Regions from separate parts of the Pseudoalteromonas sp. SG43-3 genome, predicted to be linked through region 1. Evidence: predicted binding sites of a transcription regulator. Region 1 holds the regulator's gene; the other holds the start of a gene.
What was found. Region 1 encodes sigma-54, which starts transcription at its own class of promoters, with help from an activator protein. Its sites were predicted from a motif close to GTTGGCACGNNNNTNGNNT; they were not measured.
Positions count from the first base shown of each region.

Region 2: a site for sigma-54 is predicted at 1,876-1,894, ahead of H5157_RS06205 (LiaF domain-containing protein). Genes of this name have one in related genera too.

Region 1 is NZ_JACJFC010000001.1:65,740-71,830, forward strand. It holds gene H5157_RS00325 (protein disulfide oxidoreductase) at 1-256, opposite strand, end outside; gene mgtE (magnesium transporter) at 459-1,817, opposite strand; gene H5157_RS00335 (HPr family phosphocarrier protein) at 1,949-2,221, opposite strand; gene rapZ (RNase adapter RapZ) at 2,264-3,109, opposite strand; gene ptsN (PTS IIA-like nitrogen regulatory protein PtsN) at 3,128-3,580, opposite strand; gene hpf (ribosome hibernation promoting factor) at 3,585-3,872, opposite strand; gene H5157_RS00355 (RNA polymerase factor sigma-54) at 3,899-5,398, opposite strand; gene lptB (LPS export ABC transporter ATP-binding protein) at 5,468-6,091, opposite strand, start outside.
Region 2 is NZ_JACJFC010000005.1:125,707-131,797, reverse strand. It holds gene suhB (inositol-1-monophosphatase) at 1-460, opposite strand, end outside; gene H5157_RS06210 (VOC family protein) at 704-1,120, shown strand; gene H5157_RS06205 (LiaF domain-containing protein) at 1,159-1,827, opposite strand; gene H5157_RS06200 (BON domain-containing protein) at 2,156-2,722, shown strand; gene H5157_RS06195 (YqaE/Pmp3 family membrane protein) at 2,795-2,953, shown strand; gene H5157_RS06190 (hypothetical protein) at 3,323-3,820, shown strand; tRNA gene H5157_RS06185 (tRNA-Ile) at 4,074-4,150, shown strand; gene H5157_RS06180 (5-carboxymethyl-2-hydroxymuconate Delta-isomerase) at 4,461-4,790, opposite strand; gene H5157_RS06175 (CreA family protein) at 4,998-5,483, shown strand; gene H5157_RS06170 (hypothetical protein) at 5,531-6,091, shown strand, end outside.

The DNA of each region.
Region 1 (6,091 bases):
TAACAGTACTGAAGCTGTAGCCTTGCTCATTTAAATAATCATGCAGCTCTTGATCAGAGCCTGATTTTATCGCGATGCTCACAACAGGGTATTTATTCTCGTTTGCGAGTTCGTTTATGGCAGGGGAGGTAATACTACAAATAGGACACCAAGTTCCCCAAAAATACACAAGCGTGGGTTTATCTTGGCTCATTGCTGCTAAATTAATGTTTTGCCCTTTATAGTCGATTAATTGTAATTGAGGATTTGCTGGCATGACAGGTTGCCGCCACCAATTGACGGCGGTATAAATGACGAAAAATATAGAGCCATATACCAGTACACTTTTTAATATGGATACGCTTTTTTGTTTTAGCGTTTTTTTAGGTATGTCATTTTTATGTTTGGTATCCGTTGCCATAGCTACTGATTTACCCTAAGTATTTTTGCTGTAGTTTTTTACATTTAAAGCGTTTAATTTATATCAGCAACCATGTAGCAGTACCTAAAAAGGCGAATATACCAACAATATCAGTCACCGTGGTTAGCACCACACTCCCTGCAAGAGCAGGGTCTATATTCATTCTTTTAAGAATTATTGGAATACTTGCACCAGCAACACCTGCCACCACTAAGTTCATAAACATAGCGAAGGCGAGTACGCCACCAAGCATAAAGTCCCACTGCCATAGCGCAATAACACCCGCAATTAATAGTGACCACAAAATACCGTTTAGCGCGCCAATGGCCAGTTCTTTCATCATCAAGAAACGTTGGTTTGTTTGGTTTATATGACCTACTGCAATACCACGGATAACAAGCGTTAATGATTGGCTACCAGCAACACCACCCATAGAAGGGACAATACCGTTAAGCACAGCCAAAATAGGGAGCACATCTAAAGTGCCTTCAAAAAAGCTAGCTACAAAAGCAGCTGCAAGTGCGGTTAGTAAGTTAACTCCTAGCCAAACTGAGCGTTTTTTAGAGCTTTTTAGTACTGGCGCGAATGTATCCTCTTCATCATCAAGACCGGCTAGGCTTAATAAGCTATGCTCGGCATCTTCTCGGATTACATCAACGATGTCATCGATAGTAACACGACCGAGGAGTTGGTCGTTATCGTCCACCACTGGGGCCGATATCCAATTATGACGCTCAAATAATTGCGCTACTTCACTTTCATCCATTGAGATTGGGATAGACTCACAATCTTCATCCATTAAATCGCGGACAATTTTTTCTGGCGGATTAGTTAATAATGTACTCAGCGATAAAGCGCCTATAAAGCAGTTATGTTTATCAACAACATATAAATCATCTGTACCCTCTGGTAACTCACCACGCAGTCTAATATAACGAAGTACAACATCGAGTGTTACATCAGGGCGAATGGTCACCGTATCGGTGTTCATTAGCGCACCTGCTGAACGCTCTTGATATGACAGTGCTTGCGTGGCACGTTCACGGTCTTGAATGTCCATCGCGCTAACAACGTCTTTATAGACGGTATCTGGCAGGCTACGTAATACTTCACCTAAGTCATCGTGGCCCATGTCTTCAGTTGCGGCGGCAATGTGCTTAGGTTCCATTTGGGCAATAATGCCTAAACGAACATCTTCAGATAATTCTTCAAGAACATCACCCTGCACATCAGGATCGACCAATTGCCAAAGCAGTCGGCGAATTTTATGCGGTGATGATTCTAATAATAATGCGGTATCACAAGGAGCCGTTTTTGCGAGCATGCGCCTAACTTGAACAAATTGACCACTATTGAGTGACTTCGTCACCTGCTTTAGTTGCTGTAGTGGATAATCTTGTTCAAAAGCTTCTGGCATTGGCGTCCTTTATAAATTGTTATATTACTTTATGGGGGGAGGTGAGTTAACTGGCGTTACTAACCTATTTATTTTATATATCTGTTTTAATTGAAGCACTAGTAATGCGAATATTGTTTTTATAAAACAGATTATTCTTGTTCATTAAAGCGTTGTGCTATTAATTCTCCAACAGCGTGTAAAGCTTGCTCAGAATCAGGGCCTTTACAAACAACTTTAACTTCTTTTCCTTGGCTACTTTCAAGTAACATTAATGCAAGTACGCTATCGCCTGCTGCTTCTTTGTCATCTTGGAATAATGTGATTGTAGCATCAAATTGTACTGCTAATTGCGCAAGCACAGTAGCTGCTCTGGCGTGTAAGCCTAATTTGTTTTTTATTAAAAAGGTATCTTCACAATGCATAACTTACTCTACCTAAGCTGAACAGGTGATTATTCAGCTATATTATTTTTCTTGTTCGCGATGGCGAATTTTTACATTGGGATGTGTCATTGCAAAACTTTCACCGATAGTTTGCGCTAAATACACAGAGCGATGTTGCCCACCTGTACAGCCAATAGCAATGGTTAAATAACTGCGGTTATTTCGTTCTAAATGCGGTAACCACGTTTGTACAAATGTTTGAATTTGCCATGTGAATTTTTGCACTATGCTGTGATTAGCTAAATAGTCTTTAACCGGTTGATCTAACCCATTTAAAGGCTTCAACTCTGGTTCCCAGTGTGGATTTGGTAAAAAGCGTGCATCAAATACGTAGTCTGCTTCTTTTGGTATACCGTGTTTAAAACCAAATGATTCAAATGTGACAATCAGTTGCTTATCTTTTTTACCTAAAATCTTTTCACGAATAGATTCAGCGAGTTGATGAACACTTAAATCAGTCGTATCTATCATAAAGTCGGCGCGAGTGGTTAATACATCAAGTAATTCTTTTTCTTTTTTGATGGCTAAATCAAGAGGCAACGAGTCTATTGATAGTGGGTGTAATCTGCGTGTTTCAGAAAAGCGTTTGATCAATGTCTGATCGTCACTATCTAAATAAAATAACGTAGGGTTTGCAAAGCCTGGTAAGTATTCAAGAATATCGTTAAATTCATCTTGTTCTTTAGGTATGTTGCGCACATCTATGCTAACAGCAATTTTATCGTAGCTATCAGACACACTGCGAACTAATGAAGGTAGTAGGTTTACTGGAATATTATCTACGCAATAATAACCTAAATCTTCTACAACGCGCAAAGCAACCGACTTTCCAGAACCAGAACGGCCGCTTATGATAATTAACTCCATTTAACACCCTTTATAAAACTATGATTGATCGACAATAACTTGGTAAAGCTCAGTATCAGATTTTGCACTGCGTAACTGTTTACAAAAATCTTTGTTGTTTAGTTTATCAGCAATGGTTGCTAGAGTCTTTAAGTGCTGCTGGTTATCGCCATCTGGTACGATGAGTGCGACAAAAATATCAACAGGGCGATTATCGATTGCATCAAAGTTTATTGGAGTTTCGCTAACGAGCACTAAAGCCAAAGGCTCTTCTGCACCGCTCATTCTTCCATGAGGAATAGCAATGCCACGTCCTATACCTGTACTACCTAATTTCTCTCTGCTCATTAAAGCATTAAGAATATCTTGTTGCGGTAAATACGGAAGTTTGTCGTGAGCAAGTTCGCTAATGAACTCTAAAATTCTTTTTTTGCTATTAAAAAGGACCGCAGCTTTGCTGCAGTCCTGGCATATAAGTGAACTTAATTTCATCATATTAGTGTCGAGCAAGCTTCTCTTTGTGTTTGATTACTTGGCGATCGAGCTTGTCGATCAACGAGTCAATAGCGGCATACATATCTTGATGTTCTGTAGAGGCAAATAGCTCAGCACCGCTTACGTGTATTGTGGCTTCTGCTTTTTGATTTAATTTTTCTACATCGAGAATGACATGAACATTATTAATATGATCAGAGTGTCTTTCAAGCTTCGCAAATTTAGTATTAATATAGTCTCTTAGTGAATCGGTTAATTCTACGTGACGACCAGTTAAGTTTAGTTGCATAAGCATTACCCTCTTAGTTTAGCGTCTTAAATCAGACTTTTACGCTGATTTGACGGTGGAATAGCAAGAGATTCGCGGTATTTTGCGATTGTACGTCTCGCTACTTTAATTCCTTGCTCAGCCAATATATCCGCTATTTTGCTATCACTCAATGGTTTTGCTGAGTTTTCTGCTGCGATTAATTTTCGGATAAGCGCACGTATTGCTGTAGATGAACATTCACCACCGTTTTCAGTACTTACATGGCTTGAGAAAAAATATTTAAGCTCAAATATACCACGGGGTGTATGCATGTACTTTTGAGTAGTTACGCGAGAAATTGTCGATTCGTGCATTTCTACCATTTCAGCAACATCATTTAAAACCATTGGTTTCATGGCTTCAGGGCCATGTTCAAAAAAGCCTTGTTGTTGCTTAACAATACAATTAGTAACTTTTAATAGCGTGTCGTTTCTACTTTCTAAGCTTTTAATAAACCATTTAGCTTCTTGTAAATGTGAGCGAATAAACTGGCTGTCGCCACTTGATTTTACAGTGCGAGACATTGCTGCGTATTGGCTATTAACACGAATTTTAGGCATGCTATCTGGGTTTAATTCGACAACCCAGCGGCCTTTAATTTTTTTAACTGACACATCAGGAATAACATACTCAGATTCTTCCCTTACAATAGTATCTGCAGGTTTTGGGTTGAGAGTATGTATTAGTGTCATTACTTCTTTAAGCTCTTCTTCTTTGAGCTTAGTTTTTTTCATTAATGTACGATAGTCGCGAGCTGCTAATAGATCAATATGCTCGGTTAAAATCATTTTCGTTTCATTAATATAAGGTGTTTCTTTATCAAATTGATTAAGCTGAATACACAAACACTCTTGTAAACTACGTGCAGCAATACCAACAGGATCAAACAGTTGGATGCGTTTTAATACCGCTTCAATTTCATCAAGTTCGACTTCGTTATCATCTTCGTTTTCTTGATTAAAGCTTTCTAAAATCTCTTCGCAGCTTAGTGTTAAAATACCTGAATCATCGACAGCTTCTACAATAGCAATAGCAATAGCTTCGTCTGTAGGGCTAAATGGCGTTAGTTGTAATTGCCACATTAAATACTCATGCAGCGTTTCAGTAGAGGCGCCTTGGTATATTGATTCGTCTTCAGGCATTGGACCTGATGAGGCTGCAGGAGCGGCACTCATGTACTCATCCCAACTGACATCCATAGCCATGTCGTCACTTAGCGTGTCTTTTGCAAGTGCTTCACCAGTATCTTGTTCGTATTCGCTCGGAGCATCATCAGCAGATGCGCTAACAGTTATGTCATCGGTATCAGCTTTTTGCTCGTTTTTACCAGCAGCGTCTTCGGAATAGTCTGCCTCTTCAACCTCTAATAGTGGATTACTGTCGAGAGCTTCTTGTATTTCTTGCTGGAGATCCAATGTACTGAGTTGCAACAAACGAATAGCTTGTTGCAACTGTGGAGTCATTGTAAGTTGCTGGCCCATGCGCAGCTGTAGTGATTGCCTCATGTATCTCTAACAATCCTTTTATGTTGTTATAATTAATACTAGCAGATGCTTAAAGACATGGCGTAAATGTTACAGCCTAAATTGCTCGCCTAAGTAAACATCGCGTACTGTTTTATCATTTAATACGTGTTCTGGAGTACCTGATGCAATCAGCTCCCCATGAGAAACAATGTAGGCTTTTTCACAAACATCAAGGGTCTCTCTTACGTTATGGTCGGTAATTAATACACCAATCCCACGATTTTTAAGATGTTCTATTATTTTCTTTATATCTAATACCGAAATAGGGTCAACACCGGCAAACGGTTCATCCAGTAATATAAATTTAGGATCTGCTGCCAGCGCTCGTGCTATTTCTACACGACGACGTTCTCCCCCCGATAATGCCATACCTTGGCTATCACGAATGTGTTGTATGCTAAATTCATCTAATAAGTTATTGAGCGTGTCTTCTCTGGCTTGTTTATTTAGTTCTTTGCGCGTTTCTAAAATGGCCATTAAGTTTTGATAAACAGTCAGCTTTCTAAAAATCGATGACTCTTGTGGTAAGTAGCCTATGCCTAATCTAGCACGACTATGCATAGGTAAAAGAGTAATATCGTTATCATCAATAGATATTTTACCTTTGTCGCTAGGAACAAGCCCTACAATCATATAAAAAGTCGTTGTTTTACCAGCACCGTTAGGGCCAAG
Region 2 (6,091 bases), on a different contig from region 1:
CAAGTACAGTGCCTGCAAGAACCGTAGTTTTGCTAACGCGTAGACGTTTACTGTTTAACTGAGTGCCTTGACCGCGAGATGCAGTGAAAAGCTCACCACGAATTGGATCATAAATAACAGCTTGGTCTAAACGACCTTTAACTTTAAGTGCGATAGAAACCGCGTAATGAGGGATACCTTTGATGAAGTTAGTTGTTCCATCGATAGGATCTACAATCCATTGGTAATCATCATCCTTTCCTTTATGCTCACCTAGTTCTTCACCAACAATTGAGTGAGTAGGGTAAGACTGTAAAATAGTGTCACGAATTACGGCTTCGGCTTCTTTATCAATGTTAGTTACTAAGTCGTTAGCGCCTTTTTGTTGCACTTCAACTTTTGATAAATCTTCACTTGCGCGAAGTAAAATTTTGCCTGCGTTGCGCGCAGCGCGAACCGCAATGTTTAACATTGGATGCATGGTATTACCTTTGGGTTGTAAAAGAACGTTTATATATTTCAGCCGGCGTATTTTAGCGACTTTTGCCATAAAGTAAACAATAAACCCCAAATACTTGTGTTTGTTTTTTATACAAGATTGAAAAGTTTATATATTTTTAAAAAATAATTATCTGCATTTAAATAAATTAATTTTAAATAACACTTTACCTAAAGTTAACTTGAGGTTTTATCGTGCTCCTAACTTAACTGATAGGATAACATTATGTATTTAGAGCACGTAAACTTAGTCGCGAGTGATATAGATAGTATGCTTACATTTTATCGCGCTGTATTTCCACATTGGTCGATTAGAAGTGAGGGCAGAGGCGATTGGCATGGAAAACCAAGACGCTGGGTACACTTTGGAGATGACACGCATTACATTGCGATAAGCAGTCATGGTGAAGGTGAAAACAGAAACTTATCGGGCCATCAAATTGGTTTTGCACACTTTGCTTATGTAACTAATAATTTAAGCGCAGTAGTAATGCGCTTAAATAAAGTGGGTTTTACTCTAAGCAAGCAAGGTAACGAGAATCCTTTCAGAAAGAATGTCTACTTTATTGATCCTGCAGGGTTTGAAGTTGAGTTTGTAGAGTATTTAAGTGATATACCAAGCGAGCGAAATAACGATTTATAATAAAATACTAAGCAGCACGCTAAAGTGCTGCTACTCAATTATAGTGAGCGATTATTATTACCCGTGCCAAACTGGGTTTTTAGCTCATTTGCAAAGCTCATAAATTTTTCTTTAATTGTGCGCTTTATTTTTACCTCAACCGAGCCCATTACTGCCTTTCCTTCAATATGAATTGTAGGGCCTTGGCGTTTGTTAAGCGACACAGATTTATTTTCAAGGCTACTTAAAATACAAAACATTTTAGACACTACATTGACATGCTCTGGTACGTAAATTTCATCGCTACCAAAAATACAGTTAACGTGAATAGTTACATTTTGATGCGCAAAAATAGCATCGGTAAAATCAAGCACCACCGATCCCATAAAGTTACTCAAATATATATTTTTTGGCACAACCCACTGACCACTTCGCTCGTTAGATCCTAAAATACTGCGTAATGTAAAATCATCATCACTGTTTTGCTGTGCACTATAATGTGGTGTAAATTGCGATTGTTTTTCTGCTTTATATTGCTGATCGGTATTAAGTGTTAAGTCTTCTACTAAGGCTAGCAGAGCTTCGTTATTAGGTGCATCCATCGCATTATCTAAACGTCTTTCGAATGCATCAACAGAAATAACACCATGACTGTAATTATAAATTAATTGATCAATCACTTGTTCGCGTACTTGCTCTATTGGGCGGTCTTCAACTTTTACAGACATGAGTTATTCCTTATTATATTTACTATTGATACTGCTCTTGTAGTTAGGCTGCAAACCGCGTACCAAATATAATTTCATTAATTATCAATTGGTTATTTTTTAACGGTGTTTTTTGTTTTGTTATATTAACGATAGATTAACCAAAAGAGCAATTATCTAGCTATTTTCACTATTTGAGAAAGTTTTACCGAGTAGCCTGTAAATAGTTACACAAACATAGATAAGGTTTTATCTTTTAATTAATTCAAGCCTTTGAATTTTAAGTATAAATAAAGTTGGCCTGAAGCTCGCATTAGTTAAAGTGTCTTTAATCAAAAGGAGAAAGATTATGAAAACATTTAACAAATCTATTATCGCAGCTCTAGTTCTTGGTACTACGGCTATGGGTGCCCAAGCAAACAGCTGGGAAAACGAAAGTAAAGATGCTTGGATTGATGGTAAGGCAGAAACCGTTCTACTTATGAACACTAATCTAAACAACTTTGACATTAACACTGATGTAAAAAATGGCAAGGTAGTACTTACAGGTAAAGTTAATAGCGAACTCGATAAAGAGCTAGCAGAAGAACTTGTACTTAGCCTAGATGGTGTAACTGATGTTGATAACAGCCTTACTGTTGTTAAAAGCATGGACACCGAAGATAAAAACAACGACATGATGGACGATGATGATAACGACCTAACGGACGCTAAAATCACCACTGTAATCACAACTCGCTTCCTGTTTGACTCAGAAGTAGGTGGTACAGACATTGATGTTGATACCGACAACGGTGTGGTAACTCTGAATGGCTCTGTAGAGTCTGAAGCTGAAAAGCAACTAGCAGTTAAAATTGCTAAAAATGCTGAAGATGTTCGCGACGTAGTTGATAAACTAGCTATTGTTGCTGAATAATACAGTATAGTTAAGGCCCAGTAATACTGGGCTTTAAGTCTTTTCAATGTTTAATTTAAATGGAGTTTGATCATGGATATTATTCGTATAATACTTTCGGTTTTATTACCGCCATTAGGTGTGTTTTTGCAAGTTGGCTTAGGTATGCATTTTTGGTTAAATATTCTATTAACACTGCTAGGTTATTTCCCAGGGTTAATACATGCAATCTACATTATTGCGAAAAAATAATGACAGATTATATATTGTGTAAGCCGACTACTGAGGTTTAGCTAAATACTTTAGTACCGATCGGCTCACAATATTAGTTTTTAGAGAGTTTTTAGATTAAATCCATTTTTTAAAACTCTTCAACCCATTAATTCACTTCCTTAACTCACTCCCAATATTATTTTAAAACTATACTTATTGTTTACTAATAAGCTTTCCAGCTAACAGTCGCGCTCAGATTCTGATTTGATGCCATTTAGGAAATCTTCAACATTAGTGTGTTTATACATCTATAATATACAATCAAATACCTTATTATTTAGTGACAATATTACCTTCACTTCTAGTGTTATCATTAAACTAGGTTTTTAGGCATGTTGAGGTAGTTAATTGAATATTCGACTTATAATGTCAGGCGTTGTGTCATTCATTTTTTATTTTAGTTGGGCCTTCTGGGCAAATAGTGCGGCAGACATTGCTAAATCGGTCACTTTTCAAGCTGCATTAGTGCAAGGGTTGTATAGTGGATTTGTAACGCTGTTTTTTACCTTTATTTTAGAAAAGGTCGTCAACAAGTATAAGTTTAGTTATGTAACGCTTGCGTTCGTAACTCCAATTATTTGTATGTTTCATTCTAAAACACCACAAAACGTCGCAATACGACAAAGTTTTAATAATGCAATTAACTCTAGCGCCTCGTATTTAAGTAATAAAAAAAAAGCAGGCGTACTTTTTGCGCCTATTATTCCGATTACTGTTCAATCGAGCTTAGTGATTATGGTGAATGTAGTTAATCAGACACCTAATCTGGCACTGACAGTAGCCCCAAGCATATTTTTTACAGCCTTGTATGCCTACACATATATGTTAGCTTTGCTTAAAAAGTAGAGGGTTAAATATAAAAGACTATATGGGATAGGTTTTGTTTATAATTTAATGCAGTGAATAGCACGGTAAATATCTTACATTTTATGTTTATGCCCACTTAAAAGATTACTATTTAAGCAGTTAGCTTGTTGATTGTTAAAATAAAGGTTTTTGGTAGTGACAAGCACCTAAAAAGTTTTTATACTGCAACCCGCTTTAGTCGCTCTGTGACTGAACGCTTCAAAAATTAACTGCCTAGCAGTTATATAAAGTTGGCCCCTTAGCTCAGTTGGTTAGAGCACACGACTCATAATCGTTAGGTCCCCAGTTCGAGTCTGGGAGGGGCCACCACTTTTACAAATTTCCCAAGTAAATATCTATCCAAATTATTTAAAGCTACATTAATTTAATATTGTGTAATTTTTATTCTTTAGTTACCCCTAAGAATAAACGTAATCTAAATAAAGTTAATCCATAGATTAAGCTAAGCTTTCTTAAATTTGGAATAGTGCGAATGCACTATTAAATTCCAGCGTTAGATCAGATGCTTTGCTTTATAAGTGACAGTGATCAGCATTTAATGTCAGAAGACAAAAAAGCCCCTATTGGGGCTTTTTACTTACTAGTGTTTACTTTTATTGCTCAAAGCTACAAGAGTTAACTAATTTTTACGGTATATCTCATGCTCAATATCGTAAATATTTACGCTTAGACTGTCTGATGCTCTGCAATATGTTTTTAAACATGAAAGTAGCAGTTCGCTTAACATTTGTTTTTGCTCAATTGAGCGTCCTGCCAAAATATGTACCGCGATATGTATAAACCCTGATTTTCCTGCGCCAAGTTGATATTGCTGATAAGCAATAGCACGTGTTTTTATGGTTTCTAATTCAAACAAGTTACTTTCGAAAGCGGTTGTATGAATTTTTTCTACCAGTACTTGAGGTAAAACGGGGAGGTCTTCTGAGTGTTCAATAATAATGTGCGGCATTTAGGCGTTTCCTATTATGAGTTACTGCATGAGCGAGAGGTAATTGTATCAAATACAAGAGGGGTCACTAAACCCTGAGCTATCTAAAATCTTTACTTTAAACTAATTTAGTCGTATTTATTTTTGATGTTAGTATAAAAACAAACAGGTGAACCTTCGCTTAGTAACTTATCTACTAAGTTACCTATATATTGATTAAGGATAAGTATGAAATTACCACAAAAATTTAAACGTTTAGCTTTACTTGCAGGTGCAATTGTTACGTTAAGTGCTTGCTCTGACGATGTTGCTTCGGTAAGCCTTGGGTTATTTACAACTAAAGATGTTGTGGTGAATTCGCAGCAAGATCCTATTGTTGAGGGCGTTACTTGTCATATTAGTCATATAGAGGCTAATTTAGATTTTTCAGATCCCTCTGATATGTCTATAGCGTGTCGTCAAACGGGGCCAATTACAGCGCAGCAGCTACAAAAAATAGACCGTAGCAAATCGGGCGAAGTGATCTTTAAATCATCTAAAAGTATATTATTTAAATCACTAAAAGTACGTCGTATTTACGATGCTGAAAATCGTACTTTATTGTACTTATCGTACTCAACTAAAGAGTCCAGTGGAAGCCACCACCATGCGCTATCAACAGTGCCGCTATACAATACTCAAGCGTGGGACTGGGCGCTTACACAAAAAGACTAAGTTAGCACCTACGTAAGCACCTAAACTAAAACCTAAAAGAGCACACTATGTTAGCTTTATTTAAATCAAAGCCATTATTAGAGCAGCAAGAACAGCAATGGCTTATTGATACATTTATTTGGGCTGTAGAAAACTTTGATGCTGAGTTTTTTACAAAGCACACTCAAATAATACTGCCAACGGCCACTTTTTTCCCTGATTCGGTATCGAGCATTGAAGAAATGGCGAGTAATGTTTTTAACCGCGTTACTAATTACGCGGGTATGAACGCATGGCCTATCCAACTAGTTGCACCGCAGCAATTACAACCGCAAGTTTTTCCACACTTTGAATTTAGCAATGAAATACGTGGCGAAGGCAGCCATCTAATTGTGCCGCCAAGCCATACGATTAATATTTCTTTTAATCCTAACCAGATTAATCAGCCACAAGATTTAGTGGCTAGTTATGCAGGTACTCTGGCCACCATACTTATTCATCACGTTGGGGTGCTACCGCCAGGTGGTAGGGAGTATTTACCACAAGCTGCTGATGCACTTGCTTGTTTTTTAGGGTTTGGTGTGATGATGAGTAATACGGTGTATCAGTTTAAAGGCGGGTGTGGCTCT